DNA from 4 places in the Pantoea folii genome. Region 3 is predicted to be linked to each of the others. Evidence: predicted binding sites of a transcription regulator. Region 3 holds the regulator's gene; each other region holds the start of a gene.

Region 1 (4,554 bases), on a different contig from region 3:
TCCACCATAATTTTCACCTATAAATGATAAGATTATTAAGAATGATTATCATTTTTATTATGGGCCTGTAACCTACGTCGATTGGACAAAAGAGTCAATCCATTCGCGGGATTTCCCGCATGATTTAGGCGTAATCGGAAGGTGACGTCGAGCCGTGCAATAAGCTAAAAGGTGGACCAAAACTTATGAATAAATGCGGTTTATTGGGCCTGACCGCCCTGTTGTTTATTTTCCAGACTTTCACAGGGCTCGCACAGGCAGAACAGGGATGGCCGCGCACGGTGCAGGGGGCAAAGGGTTCAATTACCTTAAACAAAGCTCCGCAGCGTATTGTTTCAACCAGCGTCACCTTAACTGGATCGTTGCTGGCAATTGATGCACCGGTGGTGGCTTCCGGTGCGACCGCTCCGAACAGCCGTCTGGCCGACGATCATGGCTTTTTCCGTCAATGGGGTGAGGTGGCAAAACAGCGCCATGTAAAACGTCTCTATATTGGCGAGCCGAGCGCCGAAGCGGTAGCCGCAGAAGCACCCGATCTGATTCTGGTGAGCGCCACAGGTAATGATTCTGCGATTAAACTCGCCAGCCAGCTTTCCGCCATCGCACCGACGCTGGTGGTGAATTACGACGACAAGAGCTGGCAGGATGTGGTGACGCTGCTGGGCCAGGCAACCGGCCACGAAGCGCAGGCGGCACAGCGAGTGAAAGCGTTTGACGATCGTGAAGCGGCGTTGAAAAAAGCCATCACCTTACCGCCGCAGCCGGTGTCTGCCATGGTGTGGAACGGCGATGGGCGTGCCGTCAACGTGTGGACCACGGAGTCAGCGCAGGGCAAACTGCTGGAGCAACTTGGCTTTACCCTCGCCGTTCCACCCGCCAGCGTGCAGCAAGGCCACAGCATGGGCCAGCGTAAAGACATCATTCAGCTGTCGGGTGAGAATGTGGGAAGCGGTTTGACGGGCAAAACCTTCCTGCTGTTTGCGGCTGATGACAAAACCACACAGTCAGTGATCGGCAATCCGTTCCTCGCGCAAAACGCGGCGGTTAAGGATAAGCAGGTATTCCCGCTTGGCGTCGATTCGTTCCGTCTGGATTACTACAGCGCCAGCAATCTGCTGGCGCGTCTGGAGAAACTGTTCGTTAAATCATGATGCCTGCTCCGCCAGCTCAGGGGCTGGCGGCGCATAACGACGTAAACGGCCCATTACACACCACATTACAATCCCCAACAGCGCTGCCGCAAAACCAAACGCGGCGGCAGCCTGTGGCGGCAATAACCACGATCCCATGGCCCCAATCATCGCCGCACCGATCGCATCTCCGGTGACATTTTGCGCGGTCCACAAGCCGTTAATGCGGCCCAGCAGATGGTCTGGCGTCAGCAGTTGAATCATCGCGTACTGCACCAGACTGTTGATGGCACTGAAATAACCAAACGCCACCAGACACAGCAGCGCCAGCGGCAGGTTGGGCATCAGACTGAATAATCCCAGCGCGATAAATCCGGCCACCGCACTGCCCAGCACCAGCTGTCCCGGTCGGGCTGCATGTTTCAGTTTACCGCTGGTGAACGCGCTGATGGCGGCACCCAGCGGCACGGCTGCGTAGAGCATGCCTAGCTGGTTAGCACTCACTGACCAATGTGGTGCGAGAGCGGGGTAGAGCACGCGAATCGCGCTGGCCAGAGTGACCAGAGCACCTATCAGCGCCACCATACCGACAATCGGGCTGGCAAACAGGAACTGCACCCCGGCGGCCAGCGACTTCAGCGGATGTTCACGCGGCTGAGGTGGCGGCGGGAGTTGCGGTAATTTCAGCAGCGTCAGTACGGTAATCAGTGTGCCAAACGCGGTTAAGCCGTAGTTCCACACCACGCCGCCGTGTGCAATGACAAGTCCGGCAATGGCTGGCGAGAGGATGGAGCCAAAACGCACCGTCAGCATGGTGATGGCGCCGGCCTGCATAATGTTTTCGCGCCCCACCAGCGCCGGTGTGGCCGCCAGCAGCGCCGTGACGCCAATCGCGCCAAAGAAGCCATCCCAGAATCCCAGCAGATACACCGCAATCAGTGAAGGCTGCGGCAGCGCAGCGTTAATCGCCAGCGCGATAAAGCCCAAGCCGCAGGTGGATCGGGCAAGCAAAATCAGTTTCTTACGCTCGTAGCGATCGGCTAACACTCCGCCGGTCAGCAGACCAATAAACATACCGGATGCGGCGAGGGTGACGGCCAATCCCACCAAAAGCGGGGAGTGCGTCATCTGCTGAATCTGCACCGGCACCGCCACGGCGAGCATGCCTAATGCGACAATCGAGATGAATCGGGCAATAAATACTGCGCGAAATGCCGCATGGGTTTTCAGCAGGGAGAGATCGATAAAGTGGGAAGATTTGTTCATTTGTTCGCCTTTTTGCACCAATTTTCCTCATCGTCCGCGAGGCGAGTCATGGTAACATAGGCAAACGCGAGTAATAACGATAACCATTATCAAATTGCGTTGCGCATGCGACGACGTTGAACAGTGAAGGTTTAGAACGATGCGCCAGATCCGTGCATTAGCAGGCTCAGGGATTCTGCTCTTGCTCCTCATCGCGCTCAGCTTGATGCTGGGGGCAAAATCGATACCCATTTCCGATGTTTATCATTCTCTTACCTCAGGCTGTAACAACGCTGAGTGCGTGATTGTGCGTGATGCACGCCTGCCGCGCACTCTGGCCGGATTGCTGGCGGGTGTCGCCCTTGGGTTAGCAGGCGCACTGATGCAAAGCCTGACGCGCAATCCACTGGCCGATCCGGGCATTCTCGGCGTTAACGCAGGTGCCGGGTTTGCGGTGGTGATCGGCATTGCGCTGTTTGGCGCGGATTCTCCCCTCGATTGGCTCGGCTTCGCGTTTGCCGGTGCACTGCTGGCGTCATTGCTGGTAGCGATGACGGGGGCGATTGGCGGCGGGCGAGTCAATCCGGTGCGACTGACGTTAGCGGGCGTGGCGCTGGGCGCGGTGCTGGATGGCCTGACGTCTGGTCTGTCACTGCTCAATCCCGATATTTATGATTATCTGCGTTTCTGGCACAGCGGCTCGCTGGATATTCGCAATTTCACTGTATTGCGCACCCTGTTCCCGGCCGTGCTAATCGGCAGCGGAGTGGCACTCTATTTGTCGCAGGCGTTGAACAGTTTAAGCATGGGCGGCGATATGGCGACCGCGCTGGGCACGCGGGTGGCGCGCACGCAACTGCTTGGTTTAGTGGCGATTGCGTTGTTGTGTGGTGCGGCGACGGCGGCAGTGGGGCCGATTGCTTTTATCGGACTGATGACGCCGCATTTTGCACGCTGGATGGTCGGCAACGATCACCGTTGGATGCTGCCCGCCACGGCGATCATTACCCCAATTCTGCTGCTGGCAGCGGATATTCTGGGACGACTGCTGGTGGCGGGCGAACTGCGCGTCTCCATCGTCACGGCGATGTTGGGTGCGCCGGTACTGATTGTGCTGGTGCGCCGTAAACTCGGGCGAGGTGCGTTATGACGCGTCGGGTTGGATTACATACCACGTGGTTGTTGCTCGGATGCGCACTGCTGGCGTATCTGGCGATGACGCGAGGCGCATTGCCGATTGGGGCTGAGCAGTTTTGGCAGGTGCTGGCGGGAAACGGTGCCAGCAACGTCAAGCTGATCGTTTTAGAGTGGCGACTGCCGCGTGTGCTAATGGCGCTGCTGATTGGCGCGGCACTGGGCGTCAGCGGCGCGATTTTCCAGTCACTGCTGCGCAACCCGCTCGGCAGCCCGGATATTCTCGGTTTCAATACCGGTGCCTATAGCGGCGTGCTGGTGGCGCTGGTGCTGTTCAATCAGGGCATCGCCGCCATGACCGGTGCAGCGTTGGTTGGCGGTATCGGCACGGCGGCATTGGTGTATCTGTTTGCCTGGCGCAACGGGGTAGAAACCTTCCGCCTGATTATTGTTGGTATCAGCGTGCGCGCCTTGCTGATGGCGCTGAATGCCTGGCTGATTATTAGTGCTTCGCTGGAATCCGCGCTCAGCGCCGGATTGTGGAGTGCCGGGTCGCTTAACGGCATCACCTGGGCGAAAACGCCGCCGGTGATTGGGGTATTGCTGCTGTCACTGTTGCTGATGGCATTGTTGACCCGACGCATGCGTTTGCTGGAGATGGGCGATGATACCGCCAGTGCACTCGGCGTACCGGTGGAGCGCAGTCGGCTGCTGCTGATGCTGATTGGTGTGGTGTTGACGGCGGCATCTACCGCGTTGGTAGGGCCGATCTCCTTTGTGGCGCTGCTGGCGCCGCAGATCGCGCGTCGACTCGGCGGCGGCGAAAAAGGCGCGCTGCTGCTGGCAGCGCTGTGTGGCGCACTGCTGCTGATTGCGGCCGATTTTGCTGCGCAGCATCTGTTCCTGCCTTATCAATTACCGGTTGGCGTAATTACCGTCAGCCTCGGTGGACTTTATCTGATTGCGTTACTGGTGCGGGAGGCGCGACGCCAATGATCGATATCCCTTCACGGCTGTATGGCGAAGGCCTGACGCTCGGCTACGA
Region 2 (4,554 bases), on a different contig from region 3:
GCGCATTTTCTTCACTTCACCAGCCAGTTGGGCAGCCAGCGCACTCAGCGGCTGGGTGGGATCGTAATGCACGGCCATCGGCAGCACGTTGATCACCGGACCAGTGGCACACAGCGCGGCGGATCCGATGCGGCGCATAAAGATGAATCCAGCGGCGAAATCATTTTGTCCGCTGAGTCGCGCCAGCCACAGCGCCACCAGCGCAAAGGCCAGGTCAGCAGCGCTGGATTGTGGATGCTGATTAACCAGCTTCTGGAAGGTGCTGCGATCGAGCGTCACGCTGTGGCGCAGCAGATCGGTGGTCGCGCTTTGTCCCGCCAGCGGCAGCGATGATAGCGAAGCCGGTGAGGGCAGCGCTGCGCCTTTTTCGCGCCAGAAATCACCATCGCGCGTGAATGAAGAGGATTCCTGATAACGCTGGTACTCTTCAACGACTTCGCTAAACGGGATAAACGGCGTCGGCTCGGCCTCTTGCTGCTGCACGGCGGCAGTGTAAAGGTTAGCAATACGGCGAGTGATGGCGGTAAAGCTGAAACCATCCACCACTAAGTGGTGATAACGCTGATACCAGAACCAGTGCTGATCGCCAATGCGATACAGCGTGTGATGCCATAAAGGTGCACCGCTCAGTACGCGTAGATCACCGTTCATGTCTTCACGCATTAACGCGCGGGCTTTGGTGGCGGCATCGGTGTCAGCGCGCAAATCCACGATTTTTGGCGCACTGAACGTCTGCGGTTGCAGCCACTGCAGTGCTTCGCCCTCGACTTCGGCAAACGCCATATTCAGCGTATCGGCTTCCTGCATGCCAGCCACGATGGCTTGCGCGAGCAGGTCGCTGTTAATCGCGCCGCGTAATTCGACAAAGTGTGCCACCGCATAAGCATTGTGGTGCTGGGTCAGCTGGTCGGCAATCCAGATGCCGGGCTGGGCTGCCACTAAGGGCAAGGTGTGTTGGTCGGTCATGGTTTTGTTCATCAGAGATTCAGACATCTGTGCTCCGGTTTGCGTCCTGCGTGATGAAGTTAAGTCGGATTGCGCCACAGGGCTTGCAGACCGTCGAGCAGACCACCGCGCCAGCATAGCGCGTCATGGCCGCCCTCCACCGGCAGGTAATTCACCTGATAACCGGCAGCGGTAAGTTTTTGTTCTAATTGTTGATTGGCTTGCAGAATCAGGCCTTCACGTTTACCCGCCTCCAGCCAGAAACGCAGCGGTTGTTTCGGAGCCAGTCCGCTATCCAGCGCCTGCAACAGCCAGCCGTATGGGTTGCCACGTTCGGGCCACCAGAATGATCCAGATAGGCTCAGCGCATTGCCAAACGTCTCCGGGAAATGCAGCGCGGCAAACACCGATGCCAGCCCGCCGAAACTTTGTCCAGCCACCAGTGTGCTGTCTGCCTGTTGGCGATAGGGTGCCCATTGCGCCACCTGCGGCAGTAACTCCTGCTGCACGGCTTGCCAGAACTGCGGATTACAGGGCAGTTCACGACTACGGTGTTCACGATCGATGATGTCAATAAACAGATAAACGGCAGGTGGGAGTTTCCCTGCGTCAGTAAGTTGCTGCAATGGCCCGGCAATCGGCATTTGATTCGCCCAGAACTGCCCATCCAGCAGAATGGCCAGTGGACGTTGCGCGTTATCGGATTCGCCGGTGGCATAAATCCACACTTTGCGACTGTTACTTAGTAACGCGCTATCCCACTGATATTGTTGCAAAGAAACAGCCGATGCGCTGCCATCATCCACGGCTTGCCAGATTTGCTGATCAGGGGCTTGCGGGAGATGCAGCGGCGAAACGCCCATGCCACGCCCACCGGCCCAGCCGCGCAGTGTATTCAGGGGATCGGCCTTCGCCGTGGGGAATTTGTCACGCCACCAGTTTCGCAAGGCATACATGTCCGCCTCACCGCTAAAGTCGGTTGCCTGCTCATCGGGCATCAGACAGTAGCTGCCGCGCCAGTTTGATGGCAGCGCAGTTTGCCAGTACCACACATCGGTACCCGTTACGCGCACCAATGACTGAGGTGGACGTTTCTGGTGGTGATCGGTCACGCCAGTGATGTTGATCCATACACGCTGAATCGCTGACGTTTTTTCGCTGCCTTGGGGATCGCGCCAGAAGAAGGTCACCAGGCAGGTGCCATCCTGCTGAGGGTCAATTCGCGGAATACCCTGAGTTTGTTGCTCCTGCCACCAGGCTTCGCTACCGGTTACATCATTTCGCCAGGTCATAGGGGCTGCCAGTCACTGTGTAGGGAAAGATTTACATAAGATTAATAATTAATACTATTGATAACTATTTGCATTTGCAATAGGGTGTTTCCGCTCAAAAGAGCACGCTCGTTCCGCCTGACTCTTTCCTTCCTGGAAGGTTACGCAACGGATGGCACTGCCAGGTCTGGAACTGGGCGCGATAAGGACAGGGATATTCTCACCGGCTCGCCAGTTAAGAATCCAACGGCATTTTACTGGCCATCCAGGAATGAAAAACAATGACGCGTTACTCACGATTATCATTAGCTATTTTGATTGAACTGGGGCTGAGCGCCTCACTGCTCTCCGGCAGCGCCTGGGCAACAGACACTTCCAGCAAGACGACCAGCAGCCAATCCACTACCGACGCCGAATCGATGAACGGCGGCACGTTGATGGTGACCGCCCAGCAGCAGAATCTACAGGCGCCCGGCGTTTCTACCATCACTGCAGATGAAATTAAAAAGCATCCGCCTGCACGTGATGTCTCTGAAATTATTCGCACCATGCCGGGCGTTAACCTGACCGGTAACTCCACCAGTGGCCAGCGCGGTAACAATCGCCAGATCGATATTCGCGGCATGGGCCCGGAAAATACCCTGATTATGGTGGATGGTATGCCGATCACCAGCCGCAACTCGGTGCGTCTGGGCTGGCGTGGTGAGCGTGATACCCGCGGTGACACCAACTGGGTGCCGCCAGAGATGATCGAACGCATTGATGTGATTCGTGGCCCGGCCGCGGTGCGTTACGGTAACGGCGCAGCAGGCGGCGTGGTGAACATTATCACCAAGAAATATACCGATCAGCAGTGGCACGGTTCGTGGAATACCTACTTCAATGCGCCGGAACACAAATCGGAAGGCGCGACCAAACGCACTAACTTCAGCCTCGAAGGGCCGCTGGGTGATGACTTCAACTTCCGCTTGTACGGTGGCTTAGCGAAAACCCAGGCCGATGCTTATGACATCAACGAAGGTCATGCGGCAGCGCGTACCGGTACGTATGCGGGCAGTTATCCTTCTGGTCGTGAAGGCTCGGTCAATAAAGATATCAATGCGTTACTTAGCTGGGCGTTTGCTCCGATGCAAACCCTGGAGTTGCAAGCGGGTTACAGCCGTCAAGGCAACCTTTACGCAGGCGATACGCAGAACACCAACACCAGTGCGCTGGTGAAAAGCCTCTATGGCGATGAAACTAACCGCCTGTATCGCCAGAATATCTCGTTGAAATGGACCGGTGCCTGGGATAACGGTGTCAGCACCAATACCTATGCGCGCTATGAGAAAACCCGTAACACCCGTATCAATGAAGGTCTGGCGGGCGGTACGGAAGGTATCTTCTCTAACGATGGTTTCAACACCATTCAGTTAGACGATATTTTGCTGCACAGCGAAGTGAGCATTCCGTTTGAGTGGCTGATTAATCAGACGGCAACGCTGGGCGCCGAATGGAACCAGCAGAGCATGAAGGATCCCTCTTCAACCACTCAGGCTGCTAACTATGGTTCTGTACCTGGCGTGTCGAATACCGGTCGTAGCCCGTATTCGCAGGCGGAAATCTTCTCGCTGTTCGCTGAAGACAACATGGAACTGACCGACAGCACCATGCTGACGCCGAGTCTGCGTTTCGATCATCACTCGATTGTGGGTAACAACTGGAGCCCGTCTCTGAACCTGTCGCAAGGTTTGGGTGATGACTTCACACTGAAGATGGGGGCGGGCCTGGCTTATAAAGCGCCAAGCCTGTACCAGACTAACCCGAACTACCTGCTGTACAGCAACGGTCAGGGCTGTGCTGCCAGCACCGGTGCCTGTTATCTGCAAGGTAACCCAGACCTGAAAGCCGAAAACAGTTTCAACAAAGAGATTGGACTGGAGTGGAAACACGAAGGCTATCAGGCGGGTCTGACCTGGTTCCGTAACGATTACCGCAACAAGATTGAAGCGGGTTACGCAGCCGTCGGTAAAGCCTCTAATGGCACCACGGATATCTACAAGTGGGAAAACGTACCGAAAGCGGTGGTGGAAGGGCTGGAAGGTACGGTGAATGTGCCGTTCTCGGATAGCGTGAGCTGGAACAACAACTTCACCTACATGCTGCAGAGTAAGAACAAGGAAACCGGCGATCGTCTGTCGATCATCCCGGAATACACCCTGAACTCAACGCTGAGCTGGCAGGCAACGCAGGATCTGTCGTTGCAGACCACGTTGACCTGGTACGGCACGCAAACACCGAAAAAGTATGACTACAAAGGTCAACCGGTGACGGGTAGCGCGGCCGATAAAGTGAGTCC
Region 3 (4,554 bases):
AAGCCGCAGCGACAGGTGCAGTCGGTGCGGTCTGGCCCGCGGTAAACTTCAGCATGCGGCGCAAAATATCCGAGGCGCTTTCACCAATGTGCTGCGTGTGGCTGGCAATATAACGGTAGAGTTCTTCGTCAACTTCAATCGTTTTCATCTTATTCCGTACAATTCTGGCAAATGACAGAACCACGCTTTATTGCAACGGCCTTAGCAAAATCGAGCTGTGCAAAACGTGAGCGGGCTCTAACATAAGGATTATAAAGTTAAATCCGTGGCAGCCGATAGCGCTGGCGTCGTTTCAGGGCAAAAGTCGGAATATGCCCTAATGCCTGGCCGGCTGGCTCCTGGACAGGTGAATCCATGATACCCTAAGCCAAGGTCACAACCGTAAGAACTTTAGCCATGATTTTGAACGCCTGTCTGCAAACTGAACAATCTCCCCCTGAAGCGTCCCCGATTCTGTTAATTCATGGCCTGTTTGGCAGCATGGATAACCTTGGCGTGCTGGCACGCGGCGTACGGGATGCTCGCCCCACGCTACAAGTGGACGTACGCAACCATGGTTTATCTGAGCGCAGTGAGGTGATGAATTATCACGCCATGGCGCAAGATATCGTTGAGACGCTGGATGCACACCAGATTGAACGCGCTGGCGTGATAGGTCACTCGATGGGCGGTAAGATCGCCATGGCATTGAGCGCAGTGGCCCCCGAACGTATTGAGAAGATGGTGCTGATCGATATCGCGCCCGTGGATTACCAAACCCGCCGCCACGATGAAATCTTTGCCGGTATTCGCGCCGTCACCGCCGCGGGTGTAACGCGTCGTAGCGAAGCGGCCGAGGTGATGCGTCAACATGTCACTGAAGAGGGGGTAATTCAGTTTATCCTCAAGTCCTTTGTCGAGGGCGAGTGGCGCTTTAACGTGCCGGTGCTGTGGGACAACTACACCACGATTTCTGGCTGGGAAGAAGTTCCCGCCTGGCCACATCCCGCATTGTTTATCCGCGGTGGCGATTCTCCTTACCTCGACAATCAGCACCGCGATGCACTGCTACGCCAGTTCCCGCAGGCACACGCACACGTGATTAGCGGGGCCGGTCATTGGGTACATGCTGAAAAACCTGATGCGGTTTTGCGCGCAGTTCGTCGCTTTTTTAACCTGTAAAAGCAAAAGCTTGCCGTATGCGGTTTAGGGTTGGCGTCGCGGATGGTGCTGGAGTATGATGTCGCGCTAAAAATTTGCCGCGGATGATTTTTTCGCCGTGGTCGGGCCGATAATGTATAAATCGCGCAGCGCCTTTCCGCCGTTCGCGCCCACTCAGTTTCACAAATCATGGCAAAAGAACAGACAGACCGTACCACGCTTGATCTTTTTGCAGACGAGCGGCGTCCTGGTCGACCCAAAACCAGCCTGCTGACACGTGACGAACAGTTGCGTATCAACAAACGTAACCAGCTCAAGCGCGATAAAGTGCGAGGGCTGCGTCGTGTTGAGCTGAAAATGTCCAGCGAAGCGGTTGACGCCCTGAACACGCTGGCCGAGCAACAAAACATCAGCCGCAGCGAGTTGATTGAACAAATGCTGCTGGCGCAACTCAAACTGTCTTAGCGCGCTGACCGCACGCAGGAACACAAAGTTCAGGCTTTACTCGTTCCGCCCTTTTCAACGGTCTGCTATCATTCGCTAACATGTGCAGTCAATTGACTTACTTTCACAATCAGGCTTTAAGAGGTTACTTAACCCATGGCAATCGTAGGCATTTTCTTCGGCAGCGATACCGGCAACACTGAAAACATTGCAAAAATGATCCAGAAACAACTGGGTAAAGATGTCGCCGAAGTGCATGACATTGCTAAGAGCACCAAAGAAGATCTCGCAGCGTTCGACATCCTGCTGCTGGGCATTCCTACCTGGTATTACGGCGAAGCACAGTGTGACTGGGATGACTTCTTCCCTTCGCTGGAAGAGATCGACTTTAATGGCAAACTGGTGGCGCTGTTTGGTTGTGGCGACCAGGAAGACTACGCAGAATATTTCTGTGATGCGATGGGCACGATTCGCGACATCATTGAGCCAAATGGCGCGGTGATCGTGGGCCACTGGCCGACCGAGGGCTATCATTTTGAAGCCTCTAAAGGTCTGGCCGATGACAAACACTTCCTCGGCCTGGCAATTGACGAAGACCGTCAACCTGAGCTGACCAACGAACGTGTTGATGCCTGGGTGAAACAGATTTTTGATGAGCTGCAGTTAAAAGAGATCATCGAAGCCTGATGCCTCGCCTCCCCAATGTGAGCGCTGGCTCACATTGGGACAAAGGAATTTCCTATAAAAATAATAGCTACGGTTTTTTAACTTTTCCCCGCAAATCTGTAGAATACCCGCAATGGTCATCCGCTTATTCCTCTGATTGTTGACTGAGGCTGAGTGAAATGGAAACCCAAACCACACCGTTCCGCGCTGACGTAGGCGATGTTTATCCTTACGACTTTTGTTGATTTGCGCGATACCCCGGTTTTCATTTCACTGCTTGAGTTCTATAATGAGACGCAAATGAGAATACGTGTGACCTAAACATTCAAGGCCCCTGCGCCGTAAGTGACATGCAAAGTAACAGGACAATATCCGAATGACTGACAACAACTCCGCATTGAAGAAGGCTGGCCTGAAAGTCACTCTGCCAAGATTGAAAATTTTGGAAGTGCTTCAGGGACCGGGCCCCGAGTCCCATCACGTCAGTGCGGAAGATTTGTATAAGCGCCTGATCGATATGGGCGAAGAGATTGGCCTGGCAACGGTATATCGCGTTCTTAACCAGTTTGATGACGCGGGTATCGTCACCCGTCATAACTTCGAAGGCGGCAAATCCGTATTCGAACTGACTCAGCAGCATCACCATGACCACTTGATCTGCCTGGATTGTGGCAAAGTAATCGAATTCAGCGATGAATCAATCGAAACGCGTCAGCGTGAGATTGCCACTCGCCATGGCATTAAACTCAGTAACCACAGCCTGTACTTGTACGGCCACTGTGCACTGGGAGACTGCCGCGAAGACGAGACGCTCCACGATAAGTAATTGAGTGTGCTATGCAATATAAAAAAACCGGTGCTGGTCACCGGTTTTTTTATGCCTGTTATCAAGCGATAAAGGTCTCGTGGAGGTAGCGCCAGCGAGGAATGGTGGTGCTGCAATCCAGCACAGCCAAAGAGATGCGCGTTTGATGGGTGCCGTTCAACATCTGCAGTTCACGATACTGAATCGTCACTTCCTGGCTCTGTTGAGAAATGATGGCATGCTCACTGGTGGCAATGCGCAGCCCTTCCCGCTGACCGTGCAGTTTGCGAAACAGCACTTCGGTCTCATTCAGATCCAGCTGCTTACCCAGCGGCGTCACCATTTTGAAATCCGGGTGAAAGTGTGACAATAGCAGTTCCATGCTGTCATCACTGCCTTCTACCTGGTTAAAAACACGTTCAATAAGCTGATGTAATACCACCACACTATGCTTAGCTTCCAGGGCGAGACTTGTCATTTTATTTCCTTTGATAACCCGCAGAGCTTTGTTGAGAGCGCATAGCCTACCTGAAATACAATTTTTCACACTCGCAAATGGGTTAATTTTGCTAAAGTCAGAATTGTCGCAAAATAGACAACAAGCTCAGCTTGCCGCCTTCAGCATAATTAATTGCTCGTGGCGAATTACAGGCAATAAAAAAGGGCGATTGCTCGCCCTTTCATGATCATATTGTGCTATTGACGAAAGATATTACTCGCCAATCTTCGCGAAAGTATCGCGCAGTCCAACCGTGCGGTTAAACACCAATTTACCCGGCTGTGAGTAGACGCTATCGGCACAGAAATAACCTTCACGTTCAAACTGATAAGCTGCGGTAGTGGCCGCTTCACGCAAACCAGACTCCACGAAGCCCTGTTTGATCTCCAGCGAGTTCGGGTTAATGGTGGTGAGGAAATCCTCAGCCGCCGCGGGGTTTGGCACGCTGAACAGACGGTCGTAAAGACGGAACTCAGCTGGCAGTCCATGAATGGCGGAAACCCAGTGGATCACACCTTTCACTTTGCGACCATCCGCCGGATCCTTGCTCAGGGTGTCAACATCACAAGTGGCATAGATGCAGGTAATGTTACCCTCTTCGTCTTTCGCCACACGCTCAGCACGAATCACATAAGCATTGCGCAGACGCACTTCTTTGCCCAGAATCAAACGTTTGTACTGTTTGTTGGCTTCTTCACGGAAGTCAGCGCGATCAATCCACACTTCACGGCTGAACGACACTTCACGCGTGCCCATCTCCGGCTTGTTTGGATGATTAGGCATGGTCAGCGTTTCTTCGTGGCCGGCGGGCAGGTTTTCGATCACCACTTTCAACGGGTCAAGTACCGCCATCGCGCGTGGTGCGTTCTCATTGAGATCGTCACGAATACAGGATTCCAGCGACGCCATCTCAACGATATTGTCCTGTTTAGTCACGCCGATGCGGCGGCAGAATTCACGAATCGAGGCCGCGCTGTAACCACGACGGCGCAGACCTGAA
Region 4 (4,554 bases), on a different contig from region 3:
CCAGCGTAAACAGTGCGTCAAACTGTTCTGGCTGATACTTCACACCGACTTCCCACTGTTTTCCGGTGGTGGGTTTGTAGGCGTCACCATAGAAATTGGTGCCCAGCACTGGCGCAAACGAGGTGGCATAACTGACATAAGGTGCCACGCCGATATCCGTTATCCAGCTTAAGCCTGCCCGCCACGTAAAGCGCTGATCGTCCTGCGAAGTGTAAGTGTCGTTGAGACGGTTTTTGGTGTTCACCGAAGCCCAGTCCTGACGCGCAGAGAGGTCGAGGTTCAGATGCTGGAACAACGCGAGGCTGTTAGAGAGGTAAACGCCGGTTTCGTTAGCATTCTGCTGCGTGCTGGTATGGGGCGAGGTCGTCGGGAAGCGACCATTGCCGGTCGGCTGGTAAATATCAATGCTGCTGGCCCGGCCATAGTTCAGATAGTAATCCTCCCCGGTGTGGCGGAACGACACGCCCGCAACGCTGGAACCGTGTACGGGCCCTGCATCCCACTCGGTCTTGAGGTTGTTATCGGTGGCGAAGACTTTCCCTTTGATACCGAACTCATAGGCCACGCGATTCAGCGTGCGCATGTCCGCCGCCAGCGACGCGCCTGAAAGCGTTTGCGTCATCAGGTCGGTTTCGGTGTAGCGACTGGCAGAATGAAAGGTCCAGCGATCGCCAAAATGGTGGTCAAGTTCGTAACCCAGATTGCTCTGGGTCATATGGTTATCGAGATTGGTCCCATCAAGATAACTGTTGCGGTTAACCTGCCCGTTAGGGTTGCTGAGCAAGGTGCCATACAGCGGCAGGTAAGGGCGTGGCGGGCCAAATTTATTGCGGCTAACTGAGGCCAATACGGTCAATGAAGTGTCTGCATCGGGGCGCCAGGTCAAGGAAGGTGCCAGGTACAGGGTGTCATCCGGGACGTTGTTGAACTGGGTATTACTGTCACGCCCCACACCCACCACGCGATAGAGCAGTGTTTTATCATCGTTAAGCGGCCCGGAGGTGTCGAACTGGCCCTGCATGCGGCCATGACTGCCGGTCTGAATGGCCACTTCATGCTGTGCATTTAACGCGGGACGCTTGCTGATGGCGTTGATAATACCGCCTGGCGATCCTGCGCCATAAAGGAAACCATTCGGGCCACGCAGCACGTCCAGTTGTTCCAATCCGTAAGGTTCGTAGCGTACGTAGGACTGCTGAGTGGTGGATCGCAATCCATCCAGCAAGGTCCCGTTCAGTGTTGAATCAAAACCACGGATGTTGAAGTAGTCAAAGCGGGACGAGATCGCAGAGGTTGAGGCATACACTCCCGGTGTGTATTGCAGGGCCTGGGTGGTGCTCTGCACGTTACGATCGTCCATTTCGCTGCGGGTGATCACCGATACTGACTGGGGCGCAGCAAGAATGGATTCATTGGTGCGGCTCCCCGTTGTGCTGGTCTGTGCAACGTAGCCTTTTTCTGGTGCCGTTTTGCTGTCTGCCGTGACTTGCAAGGTATCTTCTGCCAGCGCGCAATGGGCATTAATTAACAGCGCCAGGCAGGTAAGGGGCGTGGTCCAGCGAGCCCAATTTTTATTATTGTTTTCCAAGGTATTCTCCACAATAGAAGCGACTTTTTTGTCGGCTAAAAGTGTGTCAGTGAGAATGTGGGCAGACAATCAGCAACACTTTCGCTTGCCGAACTCTTTCTTTAGAAAACATGCAAAATGAAACTTCCCGGTGTGGCCGGGAAGTCAATTTAGGGTCGGTGCTTATTTTGCTGCCAGTAGACGGTTTGCGTTTCGATATACCCATGGACAGGCATTTACAAAACGCTTACATTGAGAATGATTATCAATATCACTCATCTCAATGACAGGGTTAACTATGGATTCGCAGAAGCTTTCCGCCAGAAAGAGCAAACTTAGCCAGGGAGGTGATGGCGGAGTACAGATGTTGTTGAGGGGTGATATTTCACTTACCAGCGGCAGCGTGAATCCGCAGCACGCGATCTGGCAGGATGAGCAGCTGTTTGTGGGTCTGAAAATCATCATCATTGAAAGTGGTGAACTGTTGTGCCGCTTCCCTCAGCAGGCTGAGCGGCATATTAAAGGCCCGGCACTCTGTGCTGTATGGAGTCAGGATTTAGCGCACGCAAGTCAATGCTTACTGCCTGGTGCTGATTTGAATTACACCGCCGTGAATATCTCTACGCACTCGTTGAGCCAGCATCTTTGCGCCGACTCCATCAACACACTGACTGCAGGCATGCAGCTCGATTTGTCCGCAAATCCAGGTATGCGTATTCAGGCAACGCCGAAATGCCTGAGTGGACTGAGAGCGCAACTGTTTACCAACCCACTGCAAGGCGTTGCCCGGCAGCTGTACATGACGGGCAAGGCGCTGGAGATCGTCGCTCACACGCTGGATAGTTTGGTCAGTGAAGACATAACGTTGCAGCAATCAACGTTACGCCTGAGCTCCTGCGATATTGCCCGGCTGCATGATGTGAAAAACTTGCTCGCGGAGCACATCGACTCACCACCCTCAATTCGCGATCTCAGTGCAAAAGTTGGCCTGAACACGCGTAAACTCACCGCCGGGTTCCGACGCCTGTTTAATCAGAGCATATACGGCTATTTGCAAACGCTGCGACTCGAAACCGCCTGGCGTATGTTGTCGACGGGGGAAGCCAGCGTCTCTTCAGTGGCCTATCAAGTCGGTTATTCGCCCGCCCATTTCTCCGTCGCTTTCCGCAAAAAATATGGCTTTGCACCTAAGGATATGCGGGGCTGAAGCGGGGCAGAGCGATCTGATTGCTTAGCTTTTTAAACTGAGGAATTGAGCGGCAAATCAACCCAGGGGAGTAGGTCCAATTCTACGCCAGCCCATCCACAATGGTAATCATGGCTGTTGCCACGTTCTCACGCTGCTTTTTGGCTAACTGATACTCGTCAGAATGATAGCAGTCTAGCGCCATTTGATAATCGGGGAATTCAATGATCACATGCTTCTTAAATTCATTACCCTCAAGTGAGGTGGCATTTTCACCGCGAGCAATAAACTTCGCTTGATATTTTTTAAACGCAAGCGGTGCCAGCTCAATATAATTCTGGTACTGCTGTGCATCCTCAATATTGACGTGGGCGATCCAATAAGCAGACATTATTTTTCCTCGGCAGTCAGAATAGATTTAGCCAGCGTGGCCGCTTCTGAAAGATGCTGTTTGACGGCCTCTTGCGCGTGTTCGGCATTGTTCTCTTCAATCGCTTCATAAATACGCGACATACGCTCAAAACCTGCCACCTGACGTTCAGGGCTGCGCAGGGTCAGTGCGCGCAGTCGGCTGATACGACTATTCAGGCGCTGGACGATTTCCCACGCAATATGATGTTTTGCAATGGAAAAGAGTGCTTCATAAAAGGCCTGAGACGCTTCAACGCGTTCAATATCATCATGATCGTGCGAGGCTTTAGCAATGCGCAGGAGTTTCTTGTGCAGATTCTTTTTATCACTGCTGGTGGCTAATTTTGCGCAATCCTTCGCCGCTTCGGATTCCAGCAGGATACGAATATCGTAAATCTGCTCGGCCACTTCCCAGGTTAATATCGCCACAATCGGACCTTTTTTCGGCAGGTTTTCAATTAAACCTTCCGCTTCCAGATAGCGAATAACTTCGCGCACCACGGTACGGCTTACACCTAATTCATCACACAGTGAGCGTTCAACCAAACGGTCGCCAGCCTTAAAGTATCCGGAGATAATGGCCTGACGAACTTTGGCCAGTGCCAGTTCACGTAACGTCACCGGCGTATTTTCAATTTTTAGGGAATGACTCGCATCCATAATCGTCTCTTCGTTGAAATTTAAAAATTCAGCCTGAAGTCAATGTCATGTCCTGCAAGCGTTTTAACTATTAGCACTGTTTCCGTTCTGAAAGCAACGCCGCCTTTACTCTCTTTGCTACCACCGCCTATCGACTTCTCACCGACCCGCTCGTTGAAATCAGCGTTAGCTCACAGTTTCATCATGCGGTCTGAACACGAAATAAAAATATCCTTGAGGAATAATCAAAACTTCGTGAATTCATGCCGTTATGAAACGACTGCCCGGATAATTCGTGTGATTTTTATGACCTCAATCACACTCATCTCGCTGCTCAAACCGCCGGTGACATATTGCCTTTTTGAACCCCATCCCCCCAGTCATGGCGGGGTTTTGCGTTGCTTAAGCTTAGCAAAAAAGCCAGAAAAATTTAATACCGTATGATGGTATACCAAACTTTGACATGCCAGAAATCTCAGTGTTATACCACTTCCCGACACACCAGATTAACAAACCGTTAACTTGAATGAGGTTCTGACCATGCATCCAGATATACGCAAGACGTTCGTTACCACCGAGACCATTTACTCCGACGGCGGCAAAGCGGCGACGACACCGCTGGTGATGATTGCGGCTGCTGCCGTGGTGAAGAATCCGTGGGCAGGTGAGGGGTTCGTGGAAGATCTCGCCCCTAAGATTCGTGAAATGGCACCCGTGTTGGGCGAGTTACTGACCGGGTTAATCGTGAAAG

The links. Region 3 encodes Fur, which represses iron uptake genes when iron is present. Its sites were predicted from a motif close to ATAATAATGAGAACNACTATCAA; they were not measured.
Region 1: a site for Fur is predicted at 2,467-2,489, ahead of fepD (Fe(3+)-siderophore ABC transporter permease). Genes of this name have one in related genera too.
Region 2: a site for Fur is predicted at 2,289-2,311, ahead of fes (enterochelin esterase). Genes of this name have one in related genera too.
Region 4: a site for Fur is predicted at 1,814-1,836, ahead of AC1MDE_RS14815 (TonB-dependent siderophore receptor). Genes of this name have one in related genera too.

Annotation. Positions count from the first base shown of each region.
Region 1 covers NZ_JBWXON010000014.1:34,271-38,824, forward strand. Annotated here, with positions in the region: gene AC1MDE_RS16460 (isochorismate synthase) at 1-8, opposite strand, end outside; gene fepB (Fe2+-enterobactin ABC transporter substrate-binding protein) at 186-1,151, shown strand; gene entS (enterobactin transporter EntS) at 1,146-2,396, opposite strand; gene fepD (Fe(3+)-siderophore ABC transporter permease) at 2,536-3,525, shown strand; gene fepG (iron-enterobactin ABC transporter permease) at 3,522-4,505, shown strand; gene AC1MDE_RS16485 (ATP-binding cassette domain-containing protein) at 4,502-4,554, shown strand, end outside.
Region 2 covers NZ_JBWXON010000014.1:42,700-47,253, forward strand. Annotated here, with positions in the region: gene AC1MDE_RS16490 (amino acid adenylation domain-containing protein) at 1-993, opposite strand, end outside; gene fes (enterochelin esterase) at 1,026-2,237, opposite strand; gene AC1MDE_RS16500 (TonB-dependent siderophore receptor) at 2,498-4,554, shown strand, end outside.
Region 3 covers NZ_JBWXON010000030.1:33,805-38,358, forward strand. Annotated here, with positions in the region: gene seqA (replication initiation negative regulator SeqA) at 1-148, opposite strand, end outside; gene ybfF (esterase) at 397-1,161, shown strand; gene ybfE (LexA regulated protein) at 1,330-1,605, shown strand; gene fldA (flavodoxin FldA) at 1,741-2,271, shown strand; gene fur (ferric iron uptake transcriptional regulator) at 2,627-3,076, shown strand; gene AC1MDE_RS24820 (hypothetical protein) at 3,138-3,533, opposite strand; gene glnS (glutamine--tRNA ligase) at 3,768-4,554, opposite strand, start outside.
Region 4 covers NZ_JBWXON010000012.1:32,790-37,343, forward strand. Annotated here, with positions in the region: gene AC1MDE_RS14815 (TonB-dependent siderophore receptor) at 1-1,588, opposite strand, end outside; gene AC1MDE_RS14820 (helix-turn-helix transcriptional regulator) at 1,932-2,774, shown strand; gene AC1MDE_RS14825 (DUF1330 domain-containing protein) at 2,857-3,144, opposite strand; gene AC1MDE_RS14830 (GntR family transcriptional regulator) at 3,144-3,824, opposite strand; gene AC1MDE_RS14835 (amino acid synthesis family protein) at 4,344-4,554, shown strand, end outside.